DNA from 2 places in the Fluviispira vulneris genome. Region 1 is predicted to be linked to the other one. Evidence: riboswitches for the same ligand, from Rfam matches in the RefSeq annotation. Region 1 holds a riboswitch; the other holds the start of a gene.
The links. A riboswitch is a leader RNA that binds a small molecule or an ion and turns the genes downstream of it on or off. The one in region 1 is predicted to bind cobalamin.
Positions count from the first base shown of each region.

Region 2: linked by a shared signal. The riboswitch ahead of H7355_RS09140 (bifunctional 2-methylcitrate synthase/citrate synthase) and the one ahead of H7355_RS04650 (TonB-dependent receptor plug domain-containing protein) in region 1 are both predicted to bind cobalamin.

Region 1 covers NZ_JACRSE010000002.1:175,271-183,682, forward strand. The annotation lists gene H7355_RS04630 (hypothetical protein) at 1-206, shown strand, start outside; gene H7355_RS04635 (questin oxidase family protein) at 293-1,438, opposite strand; gene H7355_RS04640 (hypothetical protein) at 1,707-2,012, opposite strand; gene H7355_RS04645 (hypothetical protein) at 2,302-2,874, opposite strand; cobalamin riboswitch at 3,217-3,432, shown strand; gene H7355_RS04650 (TonB-dependent receptor plug domain-containing protein) at 3,486-5,717, shown strand; gene H7355_RS04655 (hypothetical protein) at 5,719-6,945, shown strand; gene rlmM (23S rRNA (cytidine(2498)-2'-O)-methyltransferase RlmM) at 7,089-8,183, shown strand; gene H7355_RS04665 (GNAT family N-acetyltransferase) at 8,257-8,412, shown strand, end outside.
Region 2 covers NZ_JACRSE010000003.1:542,946-551,357, forward strand. The annotation lists gene H7355_RS09125 (hypothetical protein) at 1-1,618, shown strand, start outside; gene prpB (methylisocitrate lyase) at 1,750-2,652, opposite strand; gene H7355_RS09135 (MmgE/PrpD family protein) at 2,652-4,157, opposite strand; adenosylcobalamin (AdoCbl) riboswitch at 4,253-4,410, shown strand; gene H7355_RS09140 (bifunctional 2-methylcitrate synthase/citrate synthase) at 4,502-5,701, shown strand; gene H7355_RS09145 (hypothetical protein) at 5,698-6,135, opposite strand; gene H7355_RS09150 (hypothetical protein) at 6,150-6,590, opposite strand; tRNA gene H7355_RS09155 (tRNA-Met) at 6,865-6,941, opposite strand; gene H7355_RS09160 (transposase) at 7,146-7,508, shown strand; gene H7355_RS09165 (IS3 family transposase) at 7,505-8,335, shown strand.

The DNA.
Region 1 (8,412 bases):
ACTCAGTTTACTTAAAAATGCCTGTCAACGATACATCACAATGGGAGCGTATTGAAGGAGTGAATGATGGGCAGGCACGTTTGGACAATAAAGCGGAGCAAAGTTTTATTGTTGACAGTCCGAAACTAAATAAAGTATCGAAAGCAAAATTAAAAAATATAGATTTTAATGGTGCTGTTAGAAAAGTTATTAAATTTTTGAAATAGATTTTTATAAAATTTCGTATTCTGATTAAAAACTCTCACTCCGCTCCACTTGGGAAACCTTAGGTGGAGTTATTTTTTTGCTATAATTAACTTATAAAACTTGCTGCTGCAACACGATAAATGCTGAGATAGCCTGTTCTTTTCCATAAATACTGCATAATATAAACTAACTTAGGATTGTGTTCTTCATTTTCTTTAAATGCTCTTGCAATGATTTCTGTCCATTCTGTTTTTTCTAAATTTTCCCACTTTGAGTCATACAAATTTTCATATTTTTTATGTAAATTTTCTAAATCCATGCGTTTTGGAAAATTAGCTTTAGAAAATAAAATACAGAGCATTCCTACCCAGTAGTTTTTAATAGCAAAAAGCTGTTGCTCTATAGGTAATTCATTTGCTATTTTTTCCATAGCATACAATGAAGTGAGCAAATGGAGAATGATAAAATCACCTGGCTGAGATAAATAAACAATTGTCATAGTGTAATAGAGCTGCTCCCAGGATAAAGATATTTTTTGTTGCATTATCCACAAAGGTTCTTCATAGATGATGGGATGTCCTTCATTTAATACTTTTACAATACGATATTGCAAAGAGTTTTTAAGATCAGGATGTATTTTTTGAGCCGCTGCGGATGTTTTATCAGAAATTAAACTTTCTGCCCAATTGTGAAGTTCTTCAAAATTGTTATCCCATTTTTCAGCAATATTTAAAATGGAATCTATAACAAATTTCTCATTCGAAGATTGTTTTTTAAAAAGACATTCTGGCTGACATGAGATAAAAGAATATGCCATATACGCAAGACCTTCAATCATCATACAGCGATTGTTTACGCTCAGACCCCACCCCAGGTGAATTGTTGCATGGGCTAAGGAGCCTGCCCAACCTGGCAGTAATTCCGGAAGATATTTTTTTAATAATTGATCTCTACCCAATTCTTTTTCTTGTTGGTCAAAAAAATTGTAGTAGGAAGCATAGCTCGTGCGATGGCCGAAATAATCTTTCCAATTATTTTCTGTAATAGAATTAATAGAAGGTTTAGTTGCCTCGGAAATGAGATCAGTCTTAGTTATGTAAGCTTTATGGTATGCTTTAATAATTTCTGTATCTGCCCCTAAACCTGCGAGGGCAATGACTGCATGCTTGGCATGATTTGTCGCATATTTAGAATATTCAATATAGTATGACCGATCATTTAACAACTCTTCAATTGGATTATTCTGTTGCATCTGACTAAACCTTTCTAAAAATAATCGTTGCTTATTATTATGATTCAATCGTTATCTAGAAAAAAAGTTAAAACATTTCATGTTTCATAGATGATTGAGTTTCTCTCTTGTTATCATTTTTCAATAGATACTAAAAATGTTTAATATATTTCTTAAAACTCTCATGATTTTAAAGTTATATAAAGATAATGTTGATGTCAATTTTTCTAAATAATTAATAGCTTTTCAACAGATTTATTTAAAATCACTTTAACTTTTAAGGGAAATTTTAGCTAATATTATTATTATAGTCAGCTTTCATCATTAAATATCGCTGACCGCTCCATGTGGTTTTTAACCAAGCTGAGTTATTTTTTATATCCCAGACACTCACTAATTTTGCTTTTTTTCTGTCCAAATGATCTTGAAAAAAAGCTGCTTTTATGTACTCTGGAGTGATTACAATCAGAGGCTCTGTACCAGCTATTTTGTTTTGCATATTTTGTGTGCTTAGATTTTGGATATCAAAATTTGGAAACTCTGTATGCGCTGCCATAATTTTTGTTTTTATGCCGTTTTCAAAATCATTATTCACTTCCCAATAAAATATACCACCGTGTTGAGCTTGAAATCTTTTTGATTTTCGCAGTTTCTCATATAAATATATATTTTCTGAGTGAAGTGGGTTTTCACCATTATAATCGGCAAAGCAAAAAAGATCATGATCTCCGTATATTTTTTTATTTGGAGCGATTTTTAAATATAAGAATGGTTCTTTGACGAGTACAATATCTTTATATTTTGTCTTGTATTCTCGATCTTCTTCAAAATATTCATAAGTTCTACTTTCAAAGATGCCTTTTAATTTCTCTGCAAGTTGTTTATCAATAAAATGCTTTTGTTTTATTTTTTTTTAAAGTGTTTTCCCAAATTTCTTCTTTGAGCGGGAGGAATGATTTCTTAAATTCTGCGAGGGAATTAATTTTTATACCAAAATTAATTCTATCATCTTCAAAAGGTTTATAGTGCACGACAGCACCAATATCTTTAGGAAGAATTTTAGGATTGAGAAGAGTGTCTTCATATTTGCAGGTTTTATTTTTTATTTCTCTGGGCTTTGTAGGATGACCAACTTCGTTTGCCCAAAAAGCACTACAAACAGTCGGTCGGATGACAATAGATAATCTAAATTGTCGCGCAATATAATAAGCTTCTTGTAAAGCGCCTTTGACCATATTGTTAATAATATATTCTTGTTCTGCATCTTTTTGTAGTGAGTTTAAAATATTTTTTTTCTTGAGATTATAGAGTCGATTTACAAATAAGTCACGATCATATATTGGTGATAGATCTGCTTCATTATAAGCAAAAACTTCTTCTTTAAAATAATTTTTTCTTAGCAAGAACTCTTTAAACATTTTTTTTTGAGGGAGATCGAAGTTTTTAAAATGGAGCATAAAAAATTTATCCTTTAAAACGTTTTAAAAATATTAAGAAATATAATTAAAATTTATTATTTTATAAATAAATCACATTATTCATTAAAGAGAACAATGTAGAATCAAAAAAAAAAATAAGCAAAAAGCAAACCATAACTTAACAAATGGAATTTAAGGTTGTTAACTTAGAATTAAATGGATGGAAAACGTTAAAAAAATGCATTTCACTTTTTAAAAGGATACCATAAAAAATGATGCCACTTTTATAGGATATTTATAAAAATTCATTTATGAATACATAAGTTTTTCCTGGGCTTGATTGACATTTAGGATGAGGCATGACAGTTTCCAACTGTTGATGGTTTTTAGAACTTTGATAGTATTTTTATGAATATTTTAAAGTTACACAAATTAAAAGGGAATTTAGTGAGAATCTAAAACTGTCCCGCAGCGGTATGAAAGAACGAAATCTGCATTAGAGCACTGGATATCTGGGAAGCTGCAGAGATTAGGAATCATATAGTTTGTATATGCGTGCTTTTAAGTCCGAAGACCTGCCATCATGCACTCAATGTAGGTGCTTATAGATCAAGATCCGAGGGGATCTTACTGTAAAAAAGAATAAAGTTATGTTCAAAATAATAAGTGTAAACTGTTGCACTTTAACATTTGCTGTATCTGCACAAAATTCTATTCTGCATCAATATGCTTCTGAAAATCAAAATAATCCCAAAGTGATTTCTGAAACTCTTGAAAATAAGCAAAACGTAATAACGATTCCTGTAATTCCTGAAATCAACGATTCTGAAAATTTAACTGTAGCAGAGAAAAAAAATCAATCTGCGCAGGAAGCTGTAGAAAATCCTGCTCAATTAAATGTCAATCAAGAAAATATTTCTTCGCAAATTGTCCCGGGCAGTGCGGCTGCGCCAAAAAGCATTTCTGACCTCGTTGATAAAGTAACAGCTGCGCAGGTGGAGCATTTTGGCGGAGAAGCAGGAGCGCTCAGAGTTCGACTGCGTGGCGCTCGTGCTTTTGAACCGACATATTATTTCAATGGATTTGTTTTAACCGGTGCTGGAAGTGGGGAGCAAAATTTAAGTTTGTTGCCTCTTACTTTTGTTGGGCAATTAAATGTTTATCCCGATTCACCACCTTTTTGGCTGAGTTCAATGGGTATCGCGGGAGATATAAATATTCGATCCTGTCGCAGGATTGATTGTTTTTTTTATGGAAAAAGGAATAGTAGCAATTTATTTAAACTTGAAACACGTATAGGATCTTTCGGCTATCAAGAAGGATCCGCATCTCACTCTCTTAAACTTGGGCAAAAAAGTGAAATCTATACTTCACTCGACTATACAACAAGCCAAGAGAATTATTCTGTCTTTAACAATAATAATTCCAATTTAAACGCAGATCAGGGAACCTACGAAAAACTGCAAAATAATGATTTTTCTAAAACGAGTGGTGGAATTGGCGCAGAAAGTTATTCCAATACATTTGGCAAAATTAATTTTGATTTTATTTTTGGCTTACAGAATAAAGGGGTTCCTGGACCCGTTGGAAGCCAAGGGGCTAAGCAGAGACTTGAGCGCAATATATTTTTAGGTTTGATACGCTCTGAAAAGTTTTTTGCTGAAAATGGTTTGCAGTGGAATAGTCAAATTGGTTACCTTTACAATACGAGTGAAAATAAAAGTTTTAATTCTACCACAAATTATGTTGCGCAAGCTGCGTCTTCTTATAATTCCTCTTTACAAGCAAAAACATATTTTATTTTGCCCTCAAGTCTTATCAGCCAAGAGCAAACAGGTTTGAGTTTAGATATTATTTATGCGACCCAAAAAACGAGTACGACCGTGCCGAATTCTGGTTCATCGATGGACAGTCATGTGCAGGTTGAGCGCACAGAAATCCGTCCAAACCTGTTTGAAGCCGTAATTTTTCCAATGCAAAAAAATTGGACTCTGTCAGTCAATGCCAATGCTTGGATGTCCATGGCGAATTCCAATGTAAATATGAATTCCAATTATCCTAGTATAAGTAGTATGTCTTCATACGAAAATTCCGAGCGCGAAAAACCAACGGCAGGTTATACTGTTTCCTTGCAGAATAAAATTTTTAATACCGTGCAGTATATTCGTTATGTAAAATCGCAAAGAAGACCTTATTTATCTGAAATATATGGGTCACCGGATGGAGTGATTCCCAATGTCAATATAGTTGCAGAAAGCAGTCAGAAAATAGAAACTGGGTTTAACTTTCCTATGGGAGAGTTTGGTTATTTTTATGCAAAAGACAGTGATCTTATTTTTCTTATTCCTGTGTCGCAAATTTATTATCAATACAATAATATTGAAGACAGCGCGCGTAATGGATTCTTTTTAAATCTAGACACGAATATCACTCATAATTGGAATATAAGTTTTACTTATCAATATCTGCTAGCAAAAATGCTTTATAAAGGAGAAGAAACAGATGTTCCAAGGTCTGCTCGGCATTTTGTAAATGCAGCAACTTCTGTCGAAAATATTCCCCTGGGATCTATTTTTACTTACAAAACTTATTTAGGTGCTTATGCAAATGTGAATTGGCAGAGTTCATTTTATTTGGATTACACAAACTCTAGTCAGATGGACATTCCACCTATTTATAATTCTGGGGTGGCTTTTTCTTTTTACAATTCATTGTCAGCGCAGAAATTTTCTCTTTCCCTCGATATTTATAATTTAGCCAATGAGTCGTTTGCTACTTTAACAAGTTCTTCTGGCTCAGTGCAAAGTGTTCAGTCAAATGGTTATCTTGGTTATCCTCCCCCTGGTCGGCGTATTTATTTAACTCTTGCAGGAGAATTTTAGTATGAAAAGATATTCTTTATGCGGTCTGATTCTGTCGGTTCATTTCTTTATTGGTTGTGGTACAGAAAAGCAGAATGTTGTGCCCACTATTAATGTAACAGCTGATCAGGTTTTATTTACGAGTGATGATTATGGTAAATTCAATGACCTTTATTCAATTGATTTGGCGACTAAAAAATTTAATACTCTGCGGCATATAGATGCTTCTTCAGATACAGGAGCTTATCAAATAAATAACGCGGCTGGGGAACTTGAGCATTTTTATCATGTGGAAAAATTTTCACAGAAAAATAATACGCGGGTGACTCATTACTCAAGCACTTATCGGCAAAATGAAAATGTTAATTTCCCGATAAATACTAAAGATCTTATTCTTCATAAAGGCAAACTGTTGGGCATTGGTTATGATGATCGGAAAATAATTAAAACCGATTTAAATTTAAATGAAGAAATGCCAGCAACTTTTATCAAGGGGCTTGAGCATGATATAAATTCAGTTTCAAATTCCGATAAAAATATAACTTCTATTTTAATTGCCAATGAGCGTGTCTTTGTTGTTTCTGCTGGAAAATATGAAAAAGATGATAATAATACAGATGAGAAAAAGCCAAAAGTTTATTTATTAAATCAAGAATTGAATGCAGTGGAAAAATCCTGGTCTATGCAGTATTGTTTTAATGCATTTTCCATGCAAAGAGTCGAAAATAATAGTAAATTATTAATATCATGCAATCCGAATTATGGAACAGGAAATAATAACCCTTCATTTATTTTAATTGATGCAAATAAGATTAATATTGATAAAAATATTGATGCAATGAATGAGCAGAGTTTTCTCGATAAGGATGCTGAAGAGATAGTTTTACTAAATCAATCACAAAGATCTGATTATTATTTTGTCAAAGTCAATGGAATTTCTCTGGATAAAAAACAAGCATTTATAACTGAATATAAAAGAATTGGATTTGGCTGGGAAGCAAAAGGGGAAGTCGAAAACTCCTACTGGTATAACATAGAAACTAAAGAAATTACCCCCACAAAAAATGTTGCGGGTCACGTTATTTATAATAAAAAACACAATATGTATTTATTTAGTTGTTTCCTTAAGAACAATGTGTGTGAGAAAGATAAATTTGTTCTCGCAAAAGATATGTATGGAACGGATCCGGAGTTAATAGACGTTAAGATAAAAGGCATCTTTTCTGGTTTTGCCAAAGTTTTAAATTGATTCTCTATGCAAAGATATTTTTTTAAATCCCATTGTGCAGCCGATTTTGCTTGCTAAGGGTGCTTAAAAGCAGGTAATCCTGAGCACGGATGTCTGCCAGCGTGCAAGACGTGGGTTTTATTTAAAATATGAAAGTTTAAACAATGTCTTTATCTCTCCTTTTTTACTGTCGTGCCGGTGTTGAGAATGACTGCGCTGCGGAAATCATGGCCTACACAGCCGCCAAGAATGTTCAAGGCTTTGTAAAAGCGAAGCAAAACACAGCACATGTGCTCTTTCAGGCGCACAGTCAAGAGGAGTTGATAGCACTCTGGAATGACATTCAAATTCGCGATTTTATTTTTGTCAGACAAATCCTGTTAGCATCTGAACTTATGAGCAATTTGCCAGATAAAGGCAGAACTGTGCCTATATTACGGGCATTTGAAGAAAATTTTTCTTCAATTTTAGCAGGTAAAAAGTACTTGGACGATCTTTTTGTTGAGGCACTTGATGTTGAAGTGCATAAAGAAGTCTTAACATTTTGTAAAAAATTTACGAGCCCTATGCTCTCTGAACTGCGGAAAAATGGTTATGTTGTTGGCGATAAATTGCAAAGAGCTCTGCGCTTGCATTTGCTCTTTTTAACCGGGCAATCCTGCTATATAGCCCTTTGTGCGCCGAAAAAGGCCTCTCAGTGGTTTATGGGCATCCCTCGTCTTAAATTCCCAGCCGATGCCCCCAGTCGCTCAACCCTGAAATTGGAAGAAGCATTTTTTGCCTTTATCAACGAAAATGAACGAGAAGAAAGATTGAAAGCGGGAATGACAGCTGTTGACCTCGGCGCTTGCCCGGGGGGCTGGACGTACCAATTTGTCCGCAGAAATATTTATGTTTTCGAAATCGACAATGGTGAAATGGATACTAAGCTCATGAAGACTGGGCTTGTGGAGCATCTAAAAGAAGATGGCTTTAAATTCCGACCGAAAAAACCTGTCGATTGGCTTGTCTGCGATATGGTCGAGAGACCTTCTAAGGTAACAGACTTGATAATTGAATGGGCCACATTAAAATTAGCCAATGAATTTATTTTTAATTTAAAATTACCTATGAAAAAGAAATATCAAGAAGTCTCAGCATGTCTTGAAAAAATCCGCACAGAACTCGACCAAGAAGGCCTTGCGTATGAATTGAAGTGCCGTCAACTTTATCATGACCGTGACGAAGTCACAGTTTGGTTAAAGCTCAAAAGAAAATAAGAGAGTTTATTTGCAAGAAAAAATAAATTATGTCATTTTGATGTAAATATAATAATCTTGCAAAGGAGTTTTTATGTTTTTGCGAGTCAATGAAAATATTTATTTAGATCATTTAAATATCAATTTAGCGAAAGATCTTGCAGATATTATCGAGAAAAATCGCAGTTATTTAAAACAGTGGCTTCCTTGGCTTAACCATTCAATTTCACCATCTGACAGTGAACAATTT
Region 2 (8,412 bases), on a different contig from region 1:
TGTAGTTCTTGCGTTAATCGCTTTTGCAGTAACAGATTTCTTCATAACGATGACACTCTCTGCCTCAGATGCGGCTTCACATATCATAGAAAATCCTCTTATAAATGTTTACTTAGGTCATTCAACATTAAATATTTCAATATGTCTTATCATTTTATTAGGAATTGTTTTTTTTATAGGTTTTAAAGAAGCAATAAATGTAGCAATTGCAAGTACAATTCCTTTTTTAATATTAACTTTGATTGTAGTAGTGAAATCAACATATGTAATTTATCAGGATCCTTATTTAATCTATGAATGGATTTCTAATCCCATATTTAAAGTGGATTGGCTTGGACTCTTTTGTATTTCTGCTTTGGCCTTTCCAAAACTTGCTCTTGGCTTAAGCGGCTTTGAGACAGGTGTCGCTGTCATGCCTCTTATTCACAATGGCAAAGGACCTGAAGCCGTTCAACGTCCTCCTTTAAAAAGAATTGAAGGGACTCGAAAGTTATTGCTTTGCTCGGCTATCATAATGTCTGTTTATCTTATCGCTTCAAGTGTTGTCACTTCTATTTTATTAAAACAATCCCAAGTAATGGATGGAGCCGAAGCTTCTGGCAGAGCTCTTTCATATTTAGCACATAAACATATAGGCAGTGTCTTTGGGACAGTGTATGATATAAGTACAATAATCATTTTATGGTTTGCCGGTGCTTCTGCAATGGCGGGTTTATTAAATGTTATTCCTCGTTATTTACCAAGGTTCGGCATGGCGCCTCGATGGGTTGAAATGCGTAGACCTTTGGTGGTTTTAATCACTCTAATAAGTCTAATCATACTGATTATTTTCAATGCCAATGTGAATGCGCAAGCTGGAGCATATGCGACAGGTGTACTTGCTTTGATTTTATCTGCATCAGTTGCCGTAGCTCTTTCAATAAGAAAAGATAGTATTTTACTGAAAAATTTTAAAATCCGCATTAAATCTTATTACTTTTGGCTTGTTTCAGCAGTATTTGCATTCACATTAATTGATAATGTTTCATCTCGACCTGATGGTATGATCATTGCGTTTGTATTTTTTATTGCAATTTTATTTGCAAGTGCAATCAGTCGTTGGCGGAGGGCTTTTGAACTGAGAGTTGAATCTCATAAATTTATAAATGATGAATCTATTGCTTTGTGGTCAACTATTACAAATAAAAAAGTTAATTTGGTGCCTATTTCTTCAGGTGATAAAACATGGTTTAAGCGGAAAGAAGAGAAAATTAAGAAGCATTATAAATGCACAGAACCCCTCGCCTTTCTTTCTGTTACTTTGCGAGATGATAGAAGTGAATTTGTCGCTCCATTATTTATTAAAGTCGCAAAAATGGATGACAATTCAAGCAATTATTTTATTGAAGTTAGTGGAGCTGTGGCAATTCCAAATACAGTGGCATATATTAGTGAACAAATAGATCCTATAGCTATTTATTTAGGACTAGCAAGAAAAAATGCGATGGAACAAGCGATTTTTTATGTACTCTTTGGTGAGGGAGAAATAGGTATAATCACCTATAAAGTTCTTGTTCAGTACTGGGAGTCAACTGAGGAAGATGATATCAGACCTGTGATCTTTTTAATGTCGGAATAATAATTTATCATTATAAATTATTATTCACTGAATTATGTTTAGTTAAATATTATAATTCACAGCAAAGGCAAAAAAGAAATCGTGTAGCTCCGTTTTAAAATAAAATAGATCATACAGCACTAAAATAAAAACTAATTCTTTAATTTAAAATTAAATATATCTTGATCGAATTCATTATAATTTTCATATTTTGTTAGCGAATATAAATCTTTTCTGTGTTGCATTTTGTCTAATATATCTTCTTGTGTCCCTTTATTTTTAATTTCTATTAAACCATCTATAGATGCTTTCATTGCTAAACGAAATGTAGTGACAGGATATATAACAATATTATAACCAAGATTGGAAAGTTGGTTGTAAGTGAATAATTTTGATTTTCCAAATTCTGTCATATTGACCAGCAGAGGTGCAGAGATTGCTTTGCGAAATAATTCAAATTCTTTTTCATTCTCAAGTGCTTCTATAAAAATACATTCTGCACCTGCATCGACATAGGCTTTTGCACGTTCAATAGCCTTGTCGAGTCCTTCTGTGGCACGTGCATCTGTGCGTGCAATAATAAAAAAGTTTTCATCTAGTTTTTTACCATGAACAGCGGCTTTTACTTTTCTAAGCATTTCTTCTTGTCCAATGATGGACTTTCCATCTAAATGCCCGCAGCGTTTAGGATTTACTTGATCTTCAATATGGCAACCCGCCAATCCCATCTCTATCATTTCTTGCACAGAGCGTGTGACATTCATGGGCTCACCAAAACCTGTGTCGATATCTATGAGTGTCGGTAGTTTTGTTGTGCGTGCAATCTGGCGCCCACGTTGGGCGACTTCGCTTAATGTTGTCATCCCAATGTCAGGGTAACCAAGATCATTTGAAAGAACTGAACCTGATATGTAAATTCCATCAAAGTTTTGCTTTTCGATAGCCATGCTGATTAAGGGAGACCAGGATCCTGGGAATTGCAAAAGCTTGCCTGACTTCAACGCAGTTCGCAAAGTCTTTCTTTTTTCAATAGGCGTGCATTCGGGAAAAAGCATTAAAATATCCCCTTTGCTTGCGTTTTATGATCTAAATTTTGCATTTCAACTTGTACATTTAACAGTTTGACTTCTTTGTCTGTGAGATCTGCTAAATTTTCAACGAGAGATATAAAACGGTTTCTTTCTTCTTTTGTAATAATTCCTTCAGATAAACTGTCAAACTTATCAATATAATTTTTTCTCTTAAAGGGGCGTGAGCCATTCGGATGTGCATCAGCAACGCCCAGTTCATCAATCAGTTTTTCACCATTTTTGAATTTGATTTCGACCCGTCCACCAAATTGTTTTTTATTTGCATCTTGTTCGTGATATTTACGAGTCCACTCAGGATCTTCAATAGTTGAAATTTTATGCCAGAGACGAATTGTATCTGCTCTTTGTGCTCTTTCACGAGCATAGGAATGAATATGATGCCAAGTACCATCTTGCAGGGCAACAGCAAAAATATACATAATAGAATGATCGAGAGTTTCGCGTGAGGCATTTGGATCCATTTTTTGTGGATCATTTGCACCTGTGCCAATCACATAATGCGTATGATGAGATGTATAAATTTGAATACTATCAATGTCTTCATAATTTGTAATTTTTTGTTTCATTCTGCGTGCAAGATCGATGAGAGCTTGAGATTGGTACTCCGCTGAGTGTTCTTTTGTATAGGTTTCTAAAATAGCTAATTTTTCTTCACCTAATTCAGGTAAAGGAACTTCATAAACCGCTTCTTTCCCTCTTAACATATAGGCTATGACTGAGTCTTCTCCTTCATAAATTGGCGATGGGCTCCCCTCGCCTCGCATGGCACGATCTACGGCTTCGATTGCTAATTTTCCTGCGTGTGCTGGCGCAAATGCTTTCCAAGAAGAGATTTCGCCTTTGCGCGATTGGCGTGTTGTAAACGAGACGTGAACGGCCTGTTGTACAGCTTGAAAAATAATTTCTGTGGGGAGATTGAGCATTGCCCCAATGCCAGCAGCTTGAGCAGGACAAAGATGTGCAATGTGATCTTTTTTAAATTCATGCAGACAAATTGCTTTTACAAGATTTACATGCACTTCATAGCCTATAACAATTCCTTTTAAAAGATCTTTTCCGGGCATATTCATTTGTTGAGCGACAGATAAAATTGGAGGGATATTGTCCCCAGGGTGTGAGTAGTCTGCGGCTAGAAAGGTATCGTGATAGTCGAGTTCTCTTACTGCTGTACCATTGGCCCAAGCAGCCCATTCGCAATCGAATTGATATTCATTTGGCATACCAAAAACAGTGGAACCATTTTTTCTTGGATGGGCAATAGCCATCGCGCGCGCCGTTGCGACAGGTGTCCTGTTAAGGGATGCAATAGCAACTGAAGCATTGTCGATTATTCTATTTATGACCATATCTAAAACATTGTTATTCATTTTATAAGAATCTGATGCTAATTCAGCAATTTTCCAAGCGAGTTGATCTTTTCTGTCAATTTTTTCTTTTGACTGATGGACACGAACAAGGTGTTTTTTCATGCTCTTTCCTTCTTAAAAAATTTCTTTAAAATTACTGGTGAGTTGAAATCTCGTCAAGCTCTCATTGACATCAAGGTTCAAATTAACTTAGCCTTCTGAGATCATTCAATCACTCAATGAAAGCTGAAGTCCGGTGAAACTCCGGCACTGTCCCGCAACGGTAAAGAAAAATTTTTTTTCTAAGTCCGATCGCTTTGTTGAGTAAAACCAATGCTTGTGGCTTTCTCTTCGGAGTAAAGAGAGGACACGTCATCAAAATATAATCTTACACAAAAGACTCTATTTTGAGGTTGTCTTTCTTTTCCTGCTGATAAAAAAAGCCAAGCTCTTTCGGAGGAAAAGTTATGAACAATTTGGAAGATATTGGCGTACAAAAAAATATTCATATCAATCCAGATTATGTTCCAGAACCTGAAAAAGTTAATGTAAAAAAGGGATTGGAAGGGGCTGTAATTGATACAACCAAAATTTCAAAAGTCAATCCAGAATCGAATTCGCTCATCTATAGAGGTTATCCTGTTCAAGACTTAGCTGAAAATTGTTCTTTTGAAGAAGTAGCTTATCTTTTACTGCAAGGAGAACTGCCAACTCTCAGTCAATTAAAATCTTTTAAAGAAACAGAAAGTCAGCAGAGATGTATTTCGAAAACTATTTTAAATACATTAAAATCATTACCTAAAGAAACACATCCGATGGATGCTATTCGAACATCTGTTTCTATACTAGGGTGTGAAGATATAAAAAAAGACTCGAGTCAATCACAAGATGTTAATTTTGAGAAGGCAATACAAATTTTAGCAAAAATTCCAACTATGGTTGCAGCTCATTATCGCTTGCGACAAGGTAAATCTGTTATAAATCCAAGAAAAGATCTTTCATTTGCTGAAAATTTTTTCCATATGTGTTTTCAAGAAATACCTGCAAAAGAAATTGTAAAGGCATTTGATGTTTCTTTAATTCTTTATGCTGAACACAGTTTCAATGCTTCAACTTTTACAACTCGTGTTGTTACTTCAACCCAATCAGATATTTATTCTGCAACTGTTGCTGGAATTGGAGCATTGAAAGGTTCGTTGCATGGTGGAGCAAATGAACAAGTCATGTATATGATGCTTGAAATTGATGATCCAAATAAAGCTGAAAAATGGATGAATGATGCGCTTATTCTAAAAAAGAAGGTTATGGGTTTTGGCCATCGTGTTTATAAATCAGGTGATTCACGCGTTCCTACTATGAAAAAATATTTGCAAGTTGTCAGTAATGTAAAAAACGAATTAAAATGGATAAAAATGTATGATGCTTTAGAAAAAGTTATGGTTGAGAAAAAAAATATTTATCCTAATCTCGATTTTCCTACGGGTCCAGCATATTATATGATGGGTTTTGATATTGATTTTTTTACACCTATTTTTGTTATAGCACGCACAGCTGGATGGTCAGCACATATAATTGAGCAACATAATAATAACAGACTTATACGACCTTTAAGTGAATACGTTGGTGAGAGTCAACGAAAAATAATTCCATTAAAGGAACGGAGCTAAATATTTTTAAATAAATAAATCTTTATCGGATAATCTTGAAAAGAATTTTCAAGCTCCAGCTTAAGCCATGAGATTGGTACACCTTCAATTTCTGGTAAAGCAATTGATAATATATTTTCTTTTTTGCAATGAAGCGCTAGAGCATTTAAAATTTCTTTCATAGATTCTTTTTTTAAGCGTTCTTGCCAATTGTTGCGGATTGTCAACGTAACAATATGTTTTGTACCAAAAAGAGCTTCAATAGAGTGATAATAAGCTTTATAAGGTGTGAGCTGTTTTCTTAAACAAGCTCTTGCATAATTTCTATAATAATCTGACCAAACTTTTTTTATTTTCTTTGTAAAAGGGTCGTGAGATAATCCAATGCAATTAACAGGATGCGCAATAGCTTCAGGGTATAAATCAAAAATATTTTCTACTTCTATAAACTCCATAAGTCTTTCCTAGCCTATTTTAAGCGTATTGAAATGAAGTTAATAATTGTAGACATTAAGGAAGCGAATCCTCCTAGCCAAAGTCCATATCCAACCTTGATTTGGCTTGCTGAGAGAGAGACAACTCCAAACATTTCGGTAGGAAGGCTTTTCGCAATCATTGTTTGGTAAGCGATACTAATTATTTCATATAAATACAAAGATAAAAGTATGAGCGAGGCTGAGAGTGCAAAAAATAAAAGTACTTTCCTAAATCTATCCGTTTTATACAAAATTGATGAGATTAAAATAAGGCAAATTGCAGAGATTAGGATAATATAAGAAGGTTTATCACCAATATCTATACCTGTTTTAGAACCCACTCCATAAGACATCCAAGGGAGCAATGGAGATAAAAGAGCAAGAAATCCACAACTGTTGTTAAAATAGAGTTTTACACGGTTGTTTTTTTCCATAGGGGCAAGCCTTTAATGAGAGTAGAATACGATTGTGAAAATTATCTCAATCAAGGATGACGTTAACCTTTTTCATATTCAACAATCAAGATCGGGACTTGGCTATCATGTCTCCGGCAATATTTGCTGATACTTGTGGAGAAGAGACTGCGTAGGACAATATAGAGAGTTAAAATCAAATATAACATGCTAACATTACTTATTTAACTACATTTTTTATTATTGTGGAAGTTTGGGCTTGATTTGGATAAGCTAATAATTACATGAAGTTAAATGGTGACAAGGAGTGGACTTGAACCACCGACCTGAGGATTATGAGACCTCCGCTCTAACCAGCTGAGCTACCCTGCCATCGTGAATGAAGCAATTAGTATGGGCATTAGGAAAAGTCAAGCGGAGATCTATAAAATTTGCTTGAGCACATAGATTCTCTAGCGGAAATGATGAAATAGATAAAACTGGCATAGATACATAAAATTGGAAATAAAAATCAATAATATCTGATCATAACCTCTATTTCAAGTTGACACTTTTTTACCAAGGAAAGGGGAGACAATGGACAAGTTAGCAGAGCCACGTAGGCGATTCGGGTACCATGAAAAACGTGCAATATTGGAGGAACATTTCAATTTGGGGTTGAGTTTATCAATACTTTCCCGTAAGCACCAGATCCACCCTGTTACTCTGTATAGCTGGAAAAGGAGCTTAAGCATGACTGATAATACAATAAAATCAAAGGATAATATGGAAGAAATTCTAGCTGAAATGGAGCGATTGCGAAAAGAAAATAAGCATTTGGCTAGAGCGGTTTCAACTTTAACAGTGGATAAAGCTATATTAACTGATGCTATTGAAATTCTTAAAAAAAAGAGCCAACAGAGAGCCTTGTTGAAACAGCAAATGAAGTCATCAAAATAAATAAATATTCGGTATCTTCTGTAAGTCGAAATTTAAACATTTCAAGACAATCGACTTACAGACATAAAGACAGGGTGGTCTTAATGAAAAATTATCTTAAAAAAGATGATAAAATCATGTTACCTCTAATAAAAAAGGTCGTAGAAAGAAGGCCTACGTATGGCTATAAAAGAGTAACAGCCATGGTTAATAATGTGCTTAAAGACTCTAAAAGTGAGAGAATAAATAAAAAAAGAATATATCGGATAATGAAATTAAATGGTCTCCTCCTTCCTAAAAATCAAGTGCAAAGAACAAATCATACAGGCACAGGAAAAATTGTAACTCTTCATTCAAATACTAGATGGTGTTCAGACGCATTCGAAATTCGCTGTTTTAACGATGAAAAATTTTATGTTGCGTTTTCTTTAGACTGTAAAGATAGAGAAGCGATTAGTTACGTTGCGTCAAAGGAACCATTATTAGGAAAATCTATTCAAGAATTAATGATACGCTCGGTGGAAAAAAGATTTAAAAGTTACAAGGCTCAGCGGCAAATAGAATGGCTCAGTGATCGAGGCTCGATTTATAGAGATAAATCGGTTCAAAATATAGCTAGAACACTTGGATTAAAACCTTGCTATACTGCTCCATATAGCCCTTCTAGCAATGGAATGGCTGAAGCATTTGTAGGAACATTTAAAAGAGATTATGTTTATATCAATGATTGTTATTCTACTTATTGGGTTATAGAGCATTTAGAAGAATGGTTTTACGATTATAATCATTACGCACCTCATTCAGGACTTGCTATGATGAGTCCTGTGCAGTATCAAAATTCACATTAATCATGTGTCAACTGAATTGGGGCCATTGCATATCATAAAATAGTTTTGTTGACTCGTTAATTAGGATGTAGTAGTTG